Regions from separate parts of the Reella acinonychis genome, predicted to be linked through region 3. Evidence: riboswitches for the same ligand, from Rfam matches in the RefSeq annotation. Region 3 holds a riboswitch; each other region holds the start of a gene.
What was found. Region 3 has a riboswitch for thiamine pyrophosphate ahead of thiC (phosphomethylpyrimidine synthase ThiC). Riboswitches for the same ligand answer to the same signal wherever they lie in the genome.
Positions count from the first base shown of each region.

Region 1: it holds a riboswitch for thiamine pyrophosphate, as region 3 does, so the genes downstream of both, thiB (thiamine ABC transporter substrate binding subunit) here and thiC (phosphomethylpyrimidine synthase ThiC) in region 3, are expected to answer to the same signal.
Region 2: it holds a riboswitch for thiamine pyrophosphate, as region 3 does, so the genes downstream of both, ACUXZ4_RS05235 (ABC transporter substrate-binding protein) here and thiC (phosphomethylpyrimidine synthase ThiC) in region 3, are expected to answer to the same signal.

Region 1 is NZ_CM128256.1:1,254,077-1,258,714, forward strand. Features, by position in the region: gene uvrD (DNA helicase II) at 1-1,681, shown strand, start outside; gene rarD (EamA family transporter RarD) at 1,686-2,567, shown strand; TPP riboswitch at 2,608-2,704, shown strand; gene thiB (thiamine ABC transporter substrate binding subunit) at 2,759-3,760, shown strand; gene thiP (thiamine/thiamine pyrophosphate ABC transporter permease ThiP) at 3,736-4,638, shown strand, end outside.
Region 2 is NZ_CM128256.1:1,033,841-1,038,478, forward strand. Features, by position in the region: gene ycaO (30S ribosomal protein S12 methylthiotransferase accessory factor YcaO) at 1-1,314, opposite strand, end outside; TPP riboswitch at 1,417-1,512, shown strand; gene ACUXZ4_RS05235 (ABC transporter substrate-binding protein) at 1,598-2,644, shown strand; gene fbpC (ferric ABC transporter ATP-binding protein) at 2,688-3,737, opposite strand; gene ACUXZ4_RS05245 (ABC transporter permease) at 3,795-4,638, opposite strand, start outside.
Region 3 is NZ_CM128256.1:1,771,100-1,775,737, forward strand. Features, by position in the region: gene metE (5-methyltetrahydropteroyltriglutamate--homocysteine S-methyltransferase) at 169-2,442, shown strand; TPP riboswitch at 2,542-2,637, shown strand; gene thiC (phosphomethylpyrimidine synthase ThiC) at 2,757-4,638, shown strand, end outside.

The DNA.
Region 1 (4,638 bases), 520 kb from region 3:
TGATCGGCAAGAGAAAGAGTGGGTTCGAATTTATCAAATTTATCAAGATACTTGCGATCGTTCAGGTTTAGTGGATTTTGCTGAAATTCTATTGAGAGCTTATGAGCTCTTTTTAACCAAACCCATCATTTTACAAAACTATCAACGCCGTTTTCGTCAAATTCTGGTGGATGAGTTTCAAGACACCAACAAAATTCAATATGCTTGGATCAAATTATTAGCCGGTCAGAACACAAATGTGATGATTGTAGGCGATGATGACCAGTCAATTTATGGTTGGCGTGGTGCACAAATTGAAAATATTCAGCATTTTTTAGATGATTTCCATCAAGCTCAAACTATTCGTTTAGAGCAAAATTACCGCTCCACAGGCAATATTTTACAAGCTGCAAATGAGCTGATTGCTAATAATGACAACCGTTTAGGTAAAGATTTATGGACGGATGGCGATAAGGGTGATCCTGTGGGAATTTACGCGGCATTTAATGAATTAGACGAAGCCTTATTTGTATCATCGCAAATTAAAATTTGGTTAGAAGATGGTGGTAAATTAGATGATTGTGCAGTGCTTTATCGTAGCAATAGCCAATCTCGTGTGCTAGAAGAAGCATTAATTCGCGCGCAAATTCCCTATCGCATTTATGGTGGAATGCGATTCTTCGAACGCCAAGAAATTAAAGACGCTTTGGCCTATTTACGTTTAGTTAATAATCGACATGATGACGCTGCGTTTGAACGTGTGATTAACACACCAACCAGAGGAATTGGTGACCGCACTTTAGATACCTTACGTCAACTGACCAGAGAGCGAGAAGTCACTCTGTGGCAAGCCACGCAAATTGCGATGCAAGAGAATATGTTAGCAGGGCGAGCAGCCACCGCGTTATTACGTTTTGTGGAATTAATCAATTCATTAGCCCAAGATAGTATGGATATGCCATTATTTGAGCAAACCGATTTTGTGATTAAACATTCTGGTTTATATCAAATGTATGAGCAAGAAAAGGGCGAAAAAGGCGAAGTACGTATTGAGAACTTAGCTGAATTAGTGTCTGCAGCGAGAGAATTTATTAAACCTGATGATGCGGAAGATATGTCTGATTTAACTGCATTTCTGACGCACGCGTCATTGGAAGCGGGCGAAGAACAAGCCAATCCGCATCAAGCAAGTGTTCAGATGATGACCTTACATTCAGCGAAAGGGTTAGAGTTTCCTCGTGTTTTTATGGTAGGAGTTGAAGAGGGCATTTTCCCGAGTTTCTTATCCTTAGAGGAACCAGGGCGCTTAGAAGAAGAACGTCGTTTGGCTTATGTGGGCATTACACGAGCAAAACAAAAATTAACTATTTGTTATGCTGAAAGCCGCCGTTTATATGGTAAAGAAGAACGCCATATCCCTTCGCGTTTTATTAGTGAATTGCCTGATGAATGTATCCAAGCGGTGCGTTTACGTGGTACAGTAACCCGCGCCTACAATCAAAGTGCGGTGAATTCTAGCCGAGTTTTTGTGGACGAAAATAGTGGTTGGAAAGCAGGACAAAAAGTGCGCCACGAGAAATTTGGCCAAGGCACCATTATTAATGTCGAAGGTGCGGATAACAACACTAGATTACAAATCGCCTTCCAAGGTCAAGGCATTAAGTGGCTTATTGCGCATTTAGCAAAATTAGAACGGTTATAAATATATGATTAAAGGGATTTCGTTTTCTATCATTGCCTCTTTATTGTTCGGCATTGTGTATTTTCTTTCTACGGTGCTACAACCGCTGGAAGGCGAAATGTTATTTGGCTGGCGAACGTTAGTGACCTTACCTTTTCTAGCTGTGCTACTTTACAGCTTGAAACAGCACAAAGCCTTTTTTCAATTTTTAATCCAAGTAAAAAATCAACCGCGCTTATTTATTGTTCTGCTTTTTACAAGTGCCACTATGGGTGTGCAAATGTGGTTATTTGTATGGGCGCCTGTACATAATCGAGCCATTGAGGTTTCAATTGGTTATCTATTAATGCCTTTAATTATGGTATTAATTGGGCGTTTTTTCTATAAAGAACGGATGTCTAAAATAAAGACTTATTCGGTTTTATTTGCAGCTATCGGCGTGCTAAGTAAAGTGATTTTGACGGGCGTTTTCTCTTGGGAAACGGGCTTGGTTTGTATTGGCTATCCCGTCTATTTTGCTGTAAGAAAATATTTTAATGTGCTGCATTTATCCAGTTTTATTTTTGAAATGTTGTTACTGGTACCCGCTTCAATTTATTTTGCTTCCCAAACGGATATGGTTTGGATTCAAAGTCAAAATCCTCATATCTATCTCTGGCTTGCGTTGCTTGGTGCTGTAGGTGGTTTAGCACTGGGGTTATATATTTTATCAAGCCAATGTTTACCTATTAATTTATTGGGATTATTAGGATATTTTGAACCTTTTTTCATGTTATGTGTTTCTTTCTTAATTGGTGAAAGCTTACAAAGCGATTCTTACCTTTTAATGATCTGTTTACTTATTGCCGTTGCGCTTTTAGTTTGGGATGGTATTGCGAATTTACCTAAAAGACGAATTAAGGTATAGATTTTTATTGCTAAGTTTGGGCAAAAACACTTACACTAAACCGTTCTCATCGGGGTGCTAATATTCATTGGCTGAGAAAATACCCGTTGAACCTGAACCGATTAATATCAGCGTAGGGATTTGAGAAACGTCAACTTTAACAAAATTTGACCGCACTTAAATTCCTTTAATTTTTGATTAGAGGATTTTTTATGTCTAACAAAACATATGGTTTTATCACCGCACTTTCTTTATTTTCCACTTCTGTACTTGCTAATAGCACCACTGTCAATGTGTATTCTGAAGAGTTTTTTGGTTCTGAATGGGGACCGGGTGGAGAAGTGAAACAATTGTTTGAAAAACAATTCCCACAATGTTCAGTGAATTATCAAGTGTTCGATAGCCGAAATACTTTATTAAATCGTCTTCGTTTAGAAGGAAAGAAAACCAAAGCGGACGTTGTGTTAGGGTTGGATAATTTCCAAATGGAAGCTGCACAAAAAACAGGATTATTTGCAAAAACATCAGTAGATTTAACCGCACTTTCACTACCATTTGATTGGCAAGATCAAACTTTTGTTCCTTATGAGTTTGGTCAATTTGCCTTTATTTATGATAAGAACAAATTGAAAAATCCACCAAAAAGTTTGCAAGAATTAGTTGAGCGTCAGGACTTGCGCATCATTTATCAAGATCCTCGTACTAGCAGTATGGGGCGTGGTTTATTAGCTTGGATGAATGTGGTTTATCCCGCAGATAAAATTGAACAAGCTTGGAAAAACTTAGCGAAACATACGGTAACAGTGGGTAAAGGTTGGAGCGAAACTTACGGTGTATTCCTCAAAGGTGAATCAGATCTAGTATTTAGTCACAATACTTCGCCAATTTACCATGTGCTTAATGATAAAACTGATCAATATGTTGCCACTGATTTTAGTGAAGGAGCTTTGTATCAAGTGGATACTATGGCGAAAATTGCAAGGCATGATAATCCATGTGCGGATCAATTTATCCAATTTGTCCTATCACCAGCAGCACAAAAAGAGATTAGTCAGAAAAATGTCATGCTTTCTGTGATTGCAACAGAAGTAGAGCCACATTTTGATGCATTAAAACAACAACAGTTTAAGGTGAAAAGCCTGAATACAGAAAAAGTAACAGAGCAAAACATTAAGCAATGGACATCGGCATGGCAATCGATTTTAAGTCAATAAAGATTGCCGTTAAACAAAATTTACCGCGTTTATCTTGGCAGCATTATATTGCTGCCTTGATCGTTTTATCTATTTTATTGTCTGTTTATTTTTCTAGCTTGCGCGCGGTTTGGCAAGTTGGCGACAACGTTTTGCAAGGTGTATGGCAAGATCCTTATATTTATCAAGTTATCTCTTTTAGCTTAACTCAAGCCTCATTATCAGCTTTGTTATCTCTGATTATTGGATTACTATTTGCCCGCGCTTTTTTCTATCAAAGTTTTAAGGGCAAAAGTGTCTTACTCAGATTATTTTCATTGACCTTTGTATTACCTTCACTCGTTGCTATTTTCGGTATCCTTGGTGTTTATGGTGCATCTGGTTGGTTAGGCGGATTAAGTAAACAATTCGCTTTTAGTTGGACGCCTTCTATCTATGGTTTGACAGGGATTCTGATTGCGCATTTATTTTTTAATATTCCTTTAGCAACCCGATTGTTTTTGCAAGCATATCAATCAATTCCTTATCAACAACATCAGCTTGCAGCACAGATCAATTTACGCGGTTGGCAATTTATTCGTTGGATTGAACTTCCCTATTTAAAACAACAAATATTGCCCGTATTTATTATGATTTTTATGCTGTGTTTTACCAGTTTCGCTATTGTACTTGTATTGGGCGGTGGACCTAAGTACACCACATTAGAAGTCGCTATTTATCAAGCGATCATATTTGATTTTGATTTACCCAAAGCGGTGCAATTTGCATTATTACAATTTGTTTTTTGTATCCTATTATTTTTATTAAGCAGTTGGTTTAGCCCAACAGCAGAAACACAACTAAGCCAACGTAGCTATTGGGTTGCGCACCAATCAAAATGGGTACAATACTGGCAGATT
Region 2 (4,638 bases), 740 kb from region 3:
TTGTTCATCTAATTCATCCAATAGCTCTTGGTAAGTGTCTTGATCATGATGAAAGTGCGGTAAATCGAGCAAGATTTCTCGCCAATCCATCCCTGCGTTATTGTTGGCATAAATTAAATCATCAACTGGATAAATATCTGACATGGAAGGCACGATAATTCGGCAAGCGTACACGCCTAAGTGGTTGTAATCCATAATATAAACTTGTTTGTTGTCCGCATTAAATATGGCCATTAAATTATTGTATTCTTGTTCCGTTGTTCCAGAAAAATTCCAATGAACAAATGGATAATCTGAAGTTTGTTTAAAGAGATCCCAAGAAATTAAGCCGCTTGAATCAATAAAGTGCGTTTCTAAATTCGCATGTTCTGCCACATCATCGTTGTTGAAAGAAGGGGGAGCAAAGACATCTAAATCTTTGAGACTACGACCCTGTAATAATTCCGTTACTGTACGTTCAAATGCAACTTGGAAATTTGGATGCGCACCGAAGGAAGCAAAACAAGTGCCATTATTTGGATTAAATAAAATCACTGCGATAACTGGGTATTTACCGCCTAAAGAGGCATCGTAGCAGTAAATTGGGAAACCTTCCTGTTCTAATGTTTGAATGGATGCTTGAATACTCGGATATTGTGCAATAACATCCGCAGGAATTTCAGGTAAGCTGATTGCCTCGGCAATAATTTTATTTTTTACATAGCGTTCAAATACTTCAGATAATCCTTGAACGCGAGCTTCATATTTGGTATTGCCTGCCGACATGCCGTTCGATACATATAGGTTAGCAATAATGCTTTGTGGAATGTAAACGGGTTTCTGATCGGATTGGCGAATATAAGGCAAGGCAACGATCCCTCGATCATAGTTGCCAGATTGTAAATCAATTAATAAATCAGGTGTCAATTCACCTTCGGGATCAAAATAGCCGAGTAAATAATCGTCTAAAATTCCTTCTGGTAACATATCTTCATCTTCGATAGGGAACCATTTTTCTGAAGGGTAGTGAACAAAATCACTTTCAGCAATATCTTTACCTAAATAATAGTCAGCGAAAAAATAGTTAGTAGAAAGACGTTCAAAATATTCGCCTAATGCGGAAGCTAATGCTGCTTTTTTACTTGCCCCTTTACCATTTGAAAAACATTGCGGGCAATCTTTATCACGAATATGGACAGACCATACGTTTGGAACAGGATTTAACCAGGAGGCTTCTTCAATATCAAAACCAAGTGCGGTTAATTTTTGTTGAAATTTATGGATACTTTCTTCAAGCGCGGCATCTTTACCTAAGATAAAGGTTTGTTCTGTCATTGGGTTACCTTACAGAGAATACGAAAATTTGCCGAATTGTATCATGTTACAGATGAATGCGTATAAGTTATTTACAAATGGTGTATTAAGCTTTATAGTTGTGGCGTTTAGTCGGGGTGCTGAACAATGTTCAGCTGAGATGATACCCGTGAACCTGATACAGTTAACGCTGACGTAGGGAACTAATTAGAGATAAATATCGTTATCTTTTCTATCATTATGTCTTTCTTTTCGTTTAGTGGTTAGTCTGTGTTTTCTTTTCACTTAAACGAGGAGTAAATTCATGACAACTTTTCCATCCATTCACAAAACAAGTCTAAAATTGACCGCACTTTGTGGTTTATCATTATTTATGCTTTCACAGCCAGCACAAGCAGAAGGGCGCTTAACCGTCTATTGCAGCATGCAAAATGCGACCTGTGAAAAAATTGTGCAACGTTTTGCAGAAAAATATAACGTAGATGCACAGTTCGTGCGTAATAGTACGGGTACCATTCTAGGTAAAATTAAAGCGGAGAAAGAGAATCCACAAGCGGATTTATGGTATGGCGGCACCTTAGAGCCTCATTTCCAAGCCGCTGGTGAAGGCTTGTTAGAGAAATATCGTTCTCCTAAGCAAAAAGAAATTATGCCTAGATTTAAGCATTTAACAGAAAAACTAGGTGAATATAGTTCGATTATTTATTTAATGGAACTTGCTATTGGGGTCAATACAGAAAAATTAGAAAAATTGGGGATTGAACCGCCAAAATGTTTTGCTGATTTAGTGGATCCTCGTTTTAAAGATCAAATTCAATATCCTGATCCGCGCGTATCAGGCACAGGTTATTCATTTTTAACCACATTAGTTCAACTTTGGGGCGAAGAAAAAGCTTTTGAATTCTTTAAAAAATTGGATAACAACGTGGTGCAATATAGCAAAAGTGGTTTAGCTACTAGTAAATTGGCGACGGGTGAAGTCGGTGTTGATGTGAGCTTTATGCACAGCTATATACGCGAAAAAGATAAAGGCGCTCCAGTAAAAGGCATTATACCTTGTGAAGGTGCAGGCTATACCTTAGGCGCAATTAGTATTCTTAAAGGTGCGCGTAATTTAGATAATGCGAAGTTATTTGTTGATTTTGCGTTAGATAAAGAAGCACAAGAAATGATGTGGCGAAATGCAGATTCTTATCAGCTTCCAACCAATATTCATGCGGAAATCTCACCAAAATCCAGTAATCCGACAGAATTGAAATTAATCGATATTGATTTTATTCGTTTTGGTTCTGATAAAGAAGCGAAACGCTTAACTGAGCATTGGCTACAAGAAACCAAAATGGCGAAGTAAAAAACAAAGAAAAAGTGCGGTGTAATTCACCGCACTTTTATCTTTAGGCTTCTTTTTTCAGTAAAAACACGCCATGTTCTGCCAGGTGCAGATAAGCCTGTTGTGCATTAGGATCAAACTCTTCTGGATTGCTGTTGACAAGCAGATCTTTTCCGCCCCATTCTGCCACAATTTCCCAGTGATTTCCCATATATACCGCACTTTTAATGTGGCAGTGTTGGCTTTCTTCGCCAGTGTTTTTCAGTTTAATTGCTTCTGGACGAATACCCACTAAACATTCTCCATCGGCTAATCCGAATTGTGATGAATTGGAAAGAGGGAAACTGTAACCATTCACTGTTACTTTATCTTGAGAAAGATGACCATCAAAAATACTACTTTCGCCCATAAAGTTGGCTAAGAAGAGTGAGTTAGGGCGAAGGTAAAGCTCTTTTGCAGGTGCTTTTTGCATAATTTTACCTTTATGCATAACAATAACTTCATCAGAAACAGCAAAGGCTTCTGTTTGATCATGAGTAACATAAAGAGAAGTAATGCCTAAACGCTGTTGCAATTCGCGGATTTTCTCACGCATAGAGCGGCGTAAATTAGCATCAAGGTTACTTAATGGCTCATCAAATAAAAGCACTTTTGGTTTGAGTACTAATGCACGCGCTAAAGCAACACGTTGTTGTTGACCACCAGAAATTTGGTCAACAAAGCGATCTTCAAATCCAGCTAAATCCACTAATTCAAGGGCTTCTTTTACTCGTTGTTTTCGTTCTTCCATGCCAACGCCTTGCATGCGTAAGCCATAACCTACGTTATCGCCAATCGACATGTGTGGGAAGAGAGCATAGGATTGGAATACAATACAAATATCACGATTTTGAATGGATGATTTGGTGACATCTTCTCCATCAATAAAAATCTGTCCCTCGGTTGGACTTTCTAAGCCTGCTACTAAACGTAATACTGTGGTTTTACCACAACCTGATGGACCAAGTAAGGTCACCATTGTGCCACGCTTAATGGTTAAATCTAAATTATCAATAACGACGGATTTTCCAAATGATTTGGTAATGTTTTTTAATACTAAAAAATCGTTGTTCATATATTTACTGCCTTTTGTTAAAACTTTTGATTTTTACACCGCACTTTGCGGTATGGATTAATTCATTTTTTTCGCTTTTGAGCGAGAGATTCTTGTGTCGCCCACTAACCAGTCAAAGAGCAAAATAATTGACATCATTACAACAATAAGGATTGAGCCATAAGCAATTGCGACACCGTACTCCCCGTCTTCTACACGATTTAAAATATATGATGTTGCAACCCTTGTATCAGCAGTTACAAGGAAAACTATCGCACTAACAGTCGTCATTGCTCGTACAAAGCTAGTAACTAATGCGGATAATAATGCCGGTTTTAATAGCGGTAATACAATAAACCAAATGGTTTTGAAGGAACTTCCTTTTAAAGAAAGTGAGGCTTCATCTAAAGATTTATCAAGTTGTCCTAAACCAGCAATGGCGGCTCGCATACCTACAGGCATATTTCTCATTACCATTGACAAAATAATAATTAGACTAGTACCAGTAATATAAATAGGTGCGTCATTAAATGCCAAAATATAAGATACACCCGCTACAGTGCCAGGTACTGCGAAACAAAGTAATGTTAAGAATTCTAAGGTTTTTTTGCCTTTAAAATCTCGTCTTACTGTAATGTATGCTATTAATAAACCGAATAGTGCTGTAATCGGTGCGGCACTTGCTGCAAAAATGACAGTTTGAATAAGTGAAGGCCAAGCTCCATCACTGAATCCTTGCCCAAATAAGGTAATGTAATTTTTTAATGTTAGAGTGTAATCAACACCCCAGTTCATTGTAAAACTACCAAAGAATATACTACCGTAAAGTATAGTATTGAATAGAACCCAGAATACTAAGAAGAAAATAATAGTGTATTTCATAGTATTTGGTAGCTCTTGTACATCTCCTCGATAAGATTTA
Region 3 (4,638 bases):
GTGAAAAAATCATAAATTTTCACCGCACTTTTTTAAACTACATCATTAAAATTATTCATAAATAAAATGAAAAATATGAATTTGATTAAATAGTAATTTTAGCGCATTATCCTATCAAACAGATGTTTAGACGTCTAAATCATTAATCAAAAGATAGGAGATATTACTATGACAACATTCCACGTTTTAGGTTTTCCACGTGTCGGTGCAAAGCGTGAATTAAAATTTGCCCAAGAACGTTACTGGCGTAAAGAATTAAGTGAGCAAGATTTATTAGATTTAGCCAAAGCGTTGCGTGAGAAAAACTGGAAACACCAAGCGGATGCAAATGCTGATTTCGTGGCAGTGGGCGATTTCACGTTCTACGATCACATTTTAGATTTACAAGTGGCAACAGGTGCGATCCCAGCTCGTTTTGGGTTCGATAGCCAAAATTTAACCCTTGATCAATACTTCCAATTAGCTCGTGGTAACAAAGAGCAATTTGCGATCGAAATGACCAAATGGTTCGACACTAACTATCACTACCTTGTACCAGAATTCCAAAAAACAACCGAATTCAAAGCCAACCCAGCTCACTATGTACAACAAATTCGTGAAGCAAAAGCGGCAGGCCACAAATTCAAACCAGTCATCGTCGGTCCATTAACATTCCTTTGGTTAGGGAAAGAAAAAGGCGAAGCCTTCAACCGTTTTGACTTATTAAACAAATTAGTGCCAGTTTATGTAGAAATCTTAAATGCCTTAGTGGCTGAAGGTGCTGAATGGATCCAAATCGACGAGCCAGCCCTTGCCTTAGACTTACCAAAAGAATGGGTAGAAGCCTACAAAGCAGTTTACGCAACCTTTGCAGACCAAGTGAAAGCAAAATTATTATTAGCGACTTACTTTGGTTCAGTGGCAGAACACGCTGCGCTGTTAAAAGACTTACCCGTAGACGGTTTACACTTAGATTTAATCCGTTCCCCAGAGCAACTTGCTGCCTTTGAAGATTACAGCAAAGTACTTTCAGCGGGTGTGATCGAAGGTCGTAACATTTGGCGTGCGAACCTAAACAAAGTATTAGATGTGGTTGAGCCGTTAAAGGCAAAATTAGGCGAACGCTTATGGATTGCACCAAGCTGTTCATTACTTCACACGCCATTTGATTTAAGCGTTGAAACTCAATTACAAGAGAAAAACCCTGCACTTTACAGCTGGTTAGCCTTCACATTACAAAAAGTACAAGAGTTAAACGTATTAAAAACTGCGCTTGAAAAAGGTCGTGATGCCATTAAAGCAGAATTAGATGCAAGCCAAGCGGCTGCGGACGCGCGTGCAAATTCTAAAGAAATTCACCGCCCTGAAGTGGCAGAGCGTTTAGCAAACTTGCCAGCGAATGCTGACCAACGCAAGTCACCATTTGCAGAGCGTATCGAGAAGCAAAATGCGTGGTTGAACTTACCGCTTCTACCGACTACCAACATCGGTTCATTCCCACAAACCACGGAAATCCGCCACGCTCGTGCGAGCTTCAAAAAAGGCGATTTAAGCCTTGCTGATTATGAAGCAGCAATGAAGAAAGAGATCGAATATGTGGTGCGTCGCCAAGAAGAACTTGACCTTGATGTGCTTGTTCACGGTGAAGCAGAGCGTAACGATATGGTGGAATACTTCGGTGAATTATTAGACGGTTTTGCGTTTACCAAATTCGGTTGGGTACAAAGCTACGGTTCACGCTGCGTAAAACCACCAGTAATTTACGGTGATGTGGTTCGTCCAGAGCCAATGACTGTGCGTTGGTCACAATATGCACAAAGCTTAACCAAAAAAGTGATGAAAGGGATGCTAACGGGTCCTGTCACCATTTTACAATGGTCATTCGTGCGTAACGATATTCCACGTTCAACCGTATGTAAACAAATCGGTGTGGCGTTATCTGACGAAGTATTAGACTTAGAAAAAGCAGGCATCAAAGTGATCCAAATCGACGAGCCAGCAATCCGTGAAGGTTTACCGCTCAAACGCGCCGACTGGGATGCGTACTTACAATGGGCAGGCGAAGCGTTCCGCTTAAGCTATATGGGAGTACAAGATGACACGCAAATCCACACCCATATGTGTTACTCTGAATTTAACGACATCTTACCAGCCATTGCCGGTTTAGATGCCGACGTAATCACGATTGAAACGTCACGTTCAGATATGGAATTATTAACCGCATTCGGCGATTTCAAATACCCGAACGACATCGGCCCAGGCGTGTACGACATTCACAGTCCACGCGTGCCAAAAGCGGAAGAAATTGAACACTTACTCCGCAAAGCGTTGAAAGTGGTGCCAAAAGAGCGTTTATGGGTCAACCCAGACTGTGGTTTAAAAACCCGTGGCTGGACAGAAACCATTGCTCAATTAGAAGTAATGGTGGCAGTGACCAAAAAATTACGTGCAGAATTGGCGTAATTTAAGCTAACTCGCTAGTCAAGCACATCATCAAAATCCTCGTGTTATTATCACGAGGATTTTTTGATCGCTTTTTAAGCTATTTTAATTTATACTTTTTCAATCTTGTCGGAGTGCTTTCGAGCTGAGACCATATTGGGATCCGTCGAACCTGTTGGGCTAACACCCGCGTAGGGAAACAAGTAAAACTCATCAAAATTAAACCGCACTTTTGTGTATGTCGCCTGCATTTTTGCAAAACAGACGTTATACGATGATTTACCCCTCACTTCAACAAGCAATTTACTTTCTTCCATTAAAAAAGGTATTTGCTTATGTCAAAAGTTACTACTCGCCGTGAAAAACGTGAAGCGGCACAAGCCTTTATTCATAATTTAAAAGGGCATCAACACCCCAATTCTTCTCGCTTTTATTTGCAAGGTTCTCGGGCAGATATTCAAGTGCCGATGCGAGAAATTCATTTAAGTCCAACTTTGGTGGGCGGCGATAAAAATAATCCGCAATATGAGCCGAACGAATCCATTCCTATTTATGATACCGCTGGCGTCTATGGTGATGAGCAAAAAGAGATTGATGTCACCAAAGGCATTCCTGCTTGTCGTGAAAATTGGATCATTGAACGTGATGACACGGAGCAATTGTCGGCGTTGAGTTCCGATTATGCGAATTTACGCCAAAATGACCGCACTTTGGACGAACTGCGTTTTCAACTGAAACATCAAGTGCGACGTGCCAAATCGGGCAAATGTGTGACGCAAATGCATTATGCCAAACAAGGCATTATCACCCCTGAAATGGAATTTATCGCTCTGCGTGAAAATATGGGGCGTGAGCGAGTGAAAAGTGCGGTGCTTTTGCAACAACATTTGGGGCAGGCGTTTGGTGCAAATATTCCTGATAAAATCACCCCTGAATTTGTGCGACAAGAAGTGGCGGCAGGGCGTGCGATTATTCCTTGTAATATCAATCACCCTGAATTAGAACCGATGATCATTGGGCGTAATTTCTTAGTGAAAGTCAATGCCAATATTGGTAACTCTGCAGTGACCTCATCTATTGAAGAAGAAGTGGAAAAACTGGTGTGGGCAACCCGTTGGGGTGCGGATACAGTGATGGACTTGTCCACAGGACGGAATATCCACGAAACACGGGAATGGATTATTCGCAACAGCCCTGTGCCAATTGGCACGGTGCCGCTTTATCAAGCCTTAGAAAAGGTCAATGGCGTGGCGGAAAATCTCACTTGGGAAATTTTCAAAGACACCATTATTGAACAAGCGGAGCAAGGGGTGGATTATTTCACCATTCACGCTGGCACCTTGTTGCGTTATGTGCCGATGACTGCCAAACGCTTAACGGGCATTGTTTCTCGTGGCGGTTCCATTATGGCGAAATGGTGCTTGTCGCATCATCAGGAAAATTTCTTGTATGAACATTTCCGTGAAATCTGTGAAATTTGTGCCAGCTATGATGTGTCACTGTCTTTAGGCGATGGCTTACGCCCAGGTTCTATTCAAGATGCTAATGATGAAGCGCAATTTTCTGAGCTTTACACCTTAGGCGAACTCACCAAAATTGCGTGGGAATATGATGTGCAAGTGATGATCGAAGGGCCAGGGCATATTCCGATGCATATGATCCAACGCAATATGACCGAAGAACTTGAACATTGCCACGAAGCGCCTTTCTATACCTTAGGACCACTGACTACCGATATTGCCCCGGGCTATGATCATTTCACTTCAGGCATTGGGGCAGCGATGATCGGCTGGTTTGGCTGTGCCATGCTGTGTTATGTAACGCCGAAAGAGCATTTAGGCTTGCCTGACAAAGAAGATGTTAAACAAGGGCTAATTACCTACAAAATCGCTGCCCACGCTGCAGATTTAGCCAAAGGACACCCAGCGGCACAAATTCGTGATAATGCCATGTCAAAAGCCCGTTTTGAATTCCGTTGGGAAGATCAGTTTAACCTTTCTCTCGATCCTGAAACCGCTCGTGCCTACCACGATGAAACCTTGCCACAGGAATCAGGCAAAGTCGCCCATTTCTGCTCGATGTGTGGGCCAAAATTCTGCTCCATGAAAATCACCCAAGAAGTGCGTGATTATGCGAAAAGCTTGGAAAGCATTGAAGTGGTGAACGTGACAGACGATGTCCAAACTCAAGCAGAAGGATTGCGTGAAATGGCAGAAA